Regions from separate parts of the Mesorhizobium sp. WSM4312 genome, predicted to be linked through region 3. Evidence: predicted binding sites of a transcription regulator. Region 3 holds the regulator's gene; each other region holds the start of a gene.
What was found. Region 3 encodes PhoB, which activates phosphate uptake and scavenging genes when phosphate is short. Its sites were predicted from a motif close to TGTCATNNANCTGTCAT; they were not measured.

Region 1 (2,264 bases), on a different contig from region 3:
ACAATCTGGTCGAGGCGCAGTGCCGGCACCGAACGGTCGCCGCGCCGGCGATCGGCGAGCAGGCTGTGGGCATTGGCGATTGCGGCTTCACCGCCTTTTACCGCGACATACATCTTCAAGCCTCCATCGTCTTGATGCGCGTCGTGCGCGGCAGGCAGGCTACGCCTTCTGATGTGGCGAGGATGATGTCGACGCCGCGCGGAAAGCGCTGGATATTCTGCTTCCACTGCTCGATGAAATGACGCGGCATCTGCGCCGGCGCGATCGTGGCGCTGATTTCGATGCCGGGACCCTCCAGCAGCAACGGAGTGCCTGAAACGAGGTCGCTGACCTGCAGGATCAGGGTGGTCGACCTGTCGGGATAATCCTGCGTTCCCTGCGCAAAGCCGTCGAGCGCCATCATCTCGGCCGGCGTGGCGACAAAGGCGAAATGCGCGTCGGCAGGCGTGTTGGCCAGCGGCGCGCCGGTGTGGAAACCAAGCCAGGAGCCGATCGCGGCGGAGGCGTGCAGGGCCGGGTCGAGCCAGAGCGGCGTGTCGTTGTCGCACAGCGCCAGTGCCACGGCGCCAGCGGTTGGCGAGAGCGGCGCCGGCGGGCGGGCCAGGGCCGACAGAGGCTGCACGCTGCCCGGCCGCGCCATCGCGTCCATGACCGCGCGAAACACCGTCTGGGCGTTGAACACCGGATCGGCAAAGCCGCCCTCGATCGATTGTGCTGCGATATCCATCAGTCTTCTCCGCGAACCATGGTGAAGAAATCCACTTTCGTTGCCGCTGTCTCGGCGCGGCGTTTTTCCTGGGCAGCGGCGAGCGCCGACCTCAAAGGCGCGATCAGCCTGGTCTCGACCTCGGCGCGGCGGGCAGGGTCCTGCCAGAGCGCGTCGGCGATCGCCGCCAGCTTCGCCTTCTGCTTGTCGCGGCCAAGCGCGTAGCAATGGCCCACCTGTCCGGACGGCAGCCGGACAGTGGCGCGGGTGACGGTCGCCTCGCCGACATTGAACGGCGCGCCGCCGCCGCCGATGCGGCCGCGCAGCGTCACCAGCCCGGTCTCGGGACCGCGCAGCAGTTCGGCCTGCGAAGGCAGGCCGGCTTCGTTCCAGAGCCGGACGATATCGTCGCCGCTCGATTGCGCCAGGGTCGCCATCGCGGCTTTGCGTCCGGCCTGGTCGCGGGCTTCCTGTCCTCGCATCGGCAGCATTCCTCTTTGCTAAATTTGTCTATTGATATAGACAACTATACAAATTATACATATTACCTAGCGCGAGTCCATGACGAGTGGATGACAGGGGACGGAAGGCAGGGGCCAACTATGATCGGGCGACAGGAAGCCGACAGTATTGAACGGCGCAGCGGCGTCTCGCTGTGGCGGCAGATCGCCGACAGGATCCTGCAGGCGATCGCCACCGGCGATTTCGCCGAGAATGCCGCGCTGCCGCCGGAGGTGGCGCTCGCCGAGCGCTATGGCGTCAATCGCCACACGGTGCGCAGCGCCATATCGGCGCTTGTGCAGGAAGGTGTGCTGCGGGCCGAGCAGGGGCGTGGCACCTTCGTATTGTCTCGCAAGCGGCTGTCCTATCCGATCGGGGCGCGCACACGCTTTTCAACGGGCCTGCAGGGACAAACCTCGGAACGGCACATCGTGCTGCTTGCCTCGTCGGTCGAGCCGGCCAGCCCGCGTGTCGCCGAAGGGCTTGGCCTTGCGAAGGGCGCCGAGGTGATCCGGCTGGAGACACGCGGTGAGGCCGATGGACGGCCTGTGTCACGTGCTGCTGGTTGGTTCGATGCCAGGCGCTTTGCCGGCATCGACAAGGCGATGGCTGAGACTGGCTCGATCACCGCGTCGCTGGCCCGCTTCGGCATCGACGATTATCTCAGGCAATCGACCGTGCTGTCGGCACGCCATGCCGATGCGGCCGATCTCGCCGACCTCGACCTGCAGCCAGGCGCCATCGTGCTGGTCACGGTGGCCGTCAACATCACGCCGGACGGTCAGCCGATCCAGTTCTCCGAGTCGCGCTTTCCGGCGGAGCGGGTCGAGCTCAAACTGTCGGCGCTGTGAGCCGAATCCTGCCGACTATCCGATCTCGATCACGGCCTTGATCAGGCCGGATTTCTCATGCGCCCAGCGGGCGAGATCGCTCGGCGTATCGGCCAGCGTCGTGCGGTGGGTGACCAGCTTGGCCAGGGGCACGGCGCCGTTGCGGATCGAGTCTGCGACATGATCGAAATCGGCACGCAGTGCATTGCGGCTGCCGACCAGCGTCA
Region 2 (2,264 bases), on a different contig from region 3:
CGCTGAACGCAGGCGTGCAGGGCTATATCCTCAAGGGCGTCGGATCTCGCGCGCTCGCCGACATCCTGCGCAATGTGGCAGCCGGCGAGGGTTACCTTACGCCGACGCTGTCGGCACGGCTGCTTTCCGATCTCCAGTCCCCGCAATCCGCCGACGGCGTGGCGGACCGGTTGCGGCAACTGACCGAACGGCAGGCGGAAATCCTGCGGCTGGTGGCGGAGGGGCTCAGCAACAAGGAGGTTGCCCTGCGCCTGGAGCTGCAGGAGAAGACGGTCAAGCACCACATGACCGGGGTGCTGTCCAAACTCAATGTGCGAAACCGCACTGAAGCGGCTCTCATGGTGCGTGAGTTCCGCGACCGGGACAGAAGTCGCTCCTAGAGCAATTCCAGGAAAAGTGTGAAACAGTTTTCCGTCCGGAATTGCGGCAAAACCAAAGCGCTGGAGCAATTCCATGAATAGTGTGAAACGGTTTTCCCGGGCAAAGCGCTGGCCGTTGCCTGCTGGCCAGTTTCACAAGGCTTTCAGACGGCTCACATCGGCCGGCGTGGCCCGGCGGTCGATGATCGTACGACCCAGCGCATCCTTCATTCTGAAACGGCCGTTCTCGATCTTTTCGGTGATGCCGTCGGGATGTGTGACCGTGATCTTGTTGCCGCTCACCTCGACCTTGTCACCGGTCGTGCCGTTGACATGGCTGGCGCCTTTGGTGCTCTGACCCTTGCCGGAGGCCGAGTTGTCACCGCTGCCATCCGTTGCGGAATTGCCGCCGTTTGCATTTCCGTTGCCGCTGCCGTTACCGCCACTACCGCCGCTGCTGTTACCGCCGCTGTTGCCGCCGTTACTGCCGCCGCTGTTGCCGCCACTACCACCACCTTTGCCGGCCTGTGCTGATGCGGCGTCGATTCCGGGGGCGGAGCCGTGCAGGGCAATTCGATAGGGAACGATGGTCAGCGCCAGAGCCGCCGCCGAAACGAGCGTCAGCCGGCGGCACCGGGCCGTGATCGATCCGTGCATCCTGATCTCCGTCGATTGAGCCGGCGCGCCCACCCCAACGTTGCAACCAGCAACTTCGCCGAAAGATGTATTGGCCGGAAGCGACCTCCGACCGTTGCGTTTGTCCTCCAGGACTTTTGCAAGCGCAAGATTGGACCAAAGTCCGAGGTCCGCGCGAGCAAGTCGCCTCGCCCCGAGCCTTCGGGCCTGTATGATGTCACGAAAATGTGATCGGCCCGGCGTAGGAGTCGAACAGGCAACAAGCTCCAGCCACTCCAAAGCCAGAGGCCTTTCGTGACCGAACATCGCTCCCCTGACGCCCGATTCCGCACCAGCCTGCTCGAGGAAAACGAAGGACCGGCCACCAATCCCACCGACAACCGCACCATGGGTGAGATCATCGCCGCGCGGTTCTCGCGCCGGGGATTCCTGAAGGGATCGCTCGCCGTCTCGGCGATCGCCGCGACGGTCGGCCCGCTGGCCATGATCGCCGCCGACGATGCCCGCGCCGCGGAAGGCTCCGCCTTCACATTCGACGAGCTCGAGGCCGGCATCGACGACAAGCATCATGTCGCGCCGGGCTACGACGCCGACGTGCTGTTGCGCTGGGGCGATCCGCTGTTTGCGAATTCGCCGGAGTTCGACCCGACGAAACAGTCGGCCGAGGCGCAGGCCAGGCAGTTCGGCTACAACAACGACTATGTCGGCTACATCGCGATCGACGGCTCGGCCGAACACGGCCTGCTCGTCGTCAACCACGAATACACCAACCCGCATCTGATGTTTCCGGGCATCGTTGCGATCGTCGAGAAGGGCGGGAAGAAGAAGGCCGAGGTGGCGCCGCTCGCGAAGGAGCAGGTCGATGTCGAGATGGCGGCGCATGGCGGCACCATCGTCGAGATCCGCAAGGAGGGCGGCAAATGGCAAGTGGTGCGCGACGGCAAGCTCAACCGCCGCATCACCGCCACCACCGAGATGGCGCTGTCGGGCCCGGTCGCCGGCCATGACCGCGTCAAGACCAATGCCGACCCGTCCGGCACGAAAGTGTTCGGCACTTTCAACAACTGCGCCGGCGGCGTCACCCCTTGGGGCACCTATGTGATGGCCGAGGAGAACATCCACGGCTATTTCTCCGGCGAATTGCCCGAGGGCCACAAGGAAGCCGCCAACTACAAGCGGCTCGGCATTCCGGAAGGCGCCTATGAGTGGGGCGCGCATTACGAACGCTTCAACCTCGCCAAGGAGCCGAACGAACCCAATCGCTTCGGC
Region 3 (2,264 bases):
CCTCGGCGCTCGACCCGCTGTCGACCGCCAAGATCGAGGAGCTGATCGACGAACTGCAGGCCGACTACACGATCGTCATCGTCACCCACAACATGCAGCAGGCGGCGCGCGTCTCGAAGCAGACCGCCTTCATGTATCTGGGCGAACTGGTCGAATTCGACCGCACCGAGAAGATCTTCACGTCGCCCCGCGAGAAGCGCACGCAAGACTACATAACCGGCCGCTTCGGCTGATCGCACGCATACGAGGACCAGGATCATGGCCGAACACACAGTCGCAGCCTTCGACGAGGATCTCGGACAGATCAGCAGGCTGATCAGCGACATGGGCGATCTCGCCGGCTCGATGGTCGGCGGCGCCACCAAGGCGCTGCTGAACTCCGACAATGCGCTCGCCCAGCGCGTCGTCTCCGACGACGCCATCATGGATGCGCGCCAGCGCGAACTCGACGACCGCGCCATCACGCTGATTGCCAAGCGCCAGCCGATGGCCGATGATCTGCGCCATGTCGTCGGCTCGATCCGCATGGCCGGCGACCTCGAACGCATTGGCGACCTTGCCAAGAACATCGCCAAGCGCGTCGGCACTGTCGGCCTCAGCGCCACGCCGCGCGACCTCTCGCATTCCATCGACGCCATGGCGCAGCTGGTGCTGATCCAGGTGCAGGGCGTCATCGAGGAGTATGCGGCGCGCGATGCCGCGGCACTGGCGAAGCTGCGCGCCGACGATGAGCGCATCGACGTCAAATACACCTCCGTCTTCCGCGAACTGCTGACCTATATGATGGAAGATCCGCGCAACATCACGGCTTGCACGCATCTGTTGTTCTGCGCCAAGAATCTCGAACGCATCGGCGACCACGTGACCAACATCGCCGAGAATGCGTACTATGTCCTGACCGGCACGCAGCTGCCCGCCAACCGTCCAAAACAGGACGAGACGGCGATGTCGGCGCCGGCGGCCTGAGCGCAGGGGTACCCAATCGATGATCGCACCACGCATCATGGTGGTGGAGGATGAGGAGCCGCTCGGCGTGCTCCTCCGCTACAATCTGGAATCGGAGGGTTACCAGGTCGAGGTGGTGACACGCGGCGACGAAGCCGAAATCCGCCTGCAGGAGAACGTGCCCGACCTGCTCGTGCTCGACTGGATGGTGCCGGCGGTATCCGGCATCGAGCTCTGCCGGCGACTGCGAATGCGGCCAGAGACCGAGCGGCTGCCGATCATCATGCTGACCGCGCGGGGCGAGGAAAGCGACCGTGTACGCGGGCTTTCCACCGGCGCCGACGACTATCTGGTCAAGCCGTTCTCGACGCCGGAATTCATGGCCCGCATCAAGGCGCTGCTGCGCCGCGCCAAGCCGGAAGTGCTGTCCAGCGTGCTCAAGGTCGGCGATATCGTGCTCGACCGTGAATCGCACCGGGTCTACCGCAAGAAGAGCGAGATCCGGCTCGGGCCGACCGAATTCCGCCTACTCGAATTCATGATGCGCCATCCCGGCCGCGTGTTCTCGCGCAGCCAGCTGCTCGACAATGTCTGGGGCGAGACGATCTACATCGACGAGCGTACCGTGGACGTGCATGTCGGCCGGCTGCGCAAGGCGGTCAACAATGGTCGCATGCCGGATGTCATCCGTACCATTCGTGGGGCGGGCTACGCGATCCGGGAAGACTAGAGCTTGCCTCATCCCGATAAAATCGGGATGAGGCTCCAAGATCGAAACTCCAATCAGCAGGTCGTCGCCAATGCCGTGAAGAGGGTGATCAGCGGACTTCGACTTCTCCCAACAGATGTTGCCGCCTCATCTCCTCTTCGACCCATACAGCAACGCGCTGGAGCTTTGAATGTTTGATGTCTCGAATGATCAGCTGCGTAGTGGCCGCGTCGACCTCGCCGATAATAATTTCGCCCCAGCCGTTGGTTCGCAGGAAGCGGTAGACGTCCTCGCCGAAGTTGCGAACACGATGGACGAGGCCGTAAAACTCGGCCTGATCTATGTTGAAGTTGATCACCAACGAACGGGACATCAGCAGATCATACAGGCAGACACATTGCCAATTGATGTCGCAACGGGCCGAACGCGGTCGTTCAGAATGATCGAGTTTCGCCCTGACCGTCAGGCAACGTTCTTTCCGGCACCCGTTCTTGCCTGCACGCCCGGCGCGAAAATCTCCTGGTCGACGAAGGTCAGCGCGCGCATGGCGCAACCTTCGCGAATCAGCGGCAGTTCGTTCGGTTCGGTGTCGAACGAGATCGATTCCGAG

Region 1: the regulator PhoB is predicted to act here: its motif matches at 1,268-1,284, upstream of phnF (phosphonate metabolism transcriptional regulator PhnF).
Region 2: the regulator PhoB is predicted to act here: its motif matches at 1,211-1,227, upstream of CK228_RS17420 (PhoX family phosphatase).

The regions. Positions count from the first base shown of each region.
Region 1 is NZ_NSFU01000002.1:380,623-382,886, reverse strand. Features, by position in the region: gene CK228_RS05135 (carbon-phosphorus lyase complex subunit PhnI) at 1-113, opposite strand, end outside; gene phnH (phosphonate C-P lyase system protein PhnH) at 116-727, opposite strand; gene phnG (phosphonate C-P lyase system protein PhnG) at 727-1,188, opposite strand; gene phnF (phosphonate metabolism transcriptional regulator PhnF) at 1,309-2,058, shown strand; gene CK228_RS05115 (zinc-binding alcohol dehydrogenase family protein) at 2,074-2,264, opposite strand, start outside.
Region 2 is NZ_NSFU01000009.1:280,548-282,811, forward strand. Features, by position in the region: gene CK228_RS17410 (response regulator transcription factor) at 1-380, shown strand, start outside; gene CK228_RS17415 (hypothetical protein) at 513-1,016, opposite strand; gene CK228_RS17420 (PhoX family phosphatase) at 1,290-2,264, shown strand, end outside.
Region 3 is NZ_NSFU01000006.1:243,373-245,636, reverse strand. Features, by position in the region: gene pstB (phosphate ABC transporter ATP-binding protein PstB) at 1-233, shown strand, start outside; gene phoU (phosphate signaling complex protein PhoU) at 259-966, shown strand; gene phoB (phosphate regulon transcriptional regulator PhoB) at 986-1,675, shown strand; gene CK228_RS11885 (hypothetical protein) at 1,764-2,027, opposite strand; gene CK228_RS11880 (ROK family protein) at 2,117-2,264, opposite strand, start outside.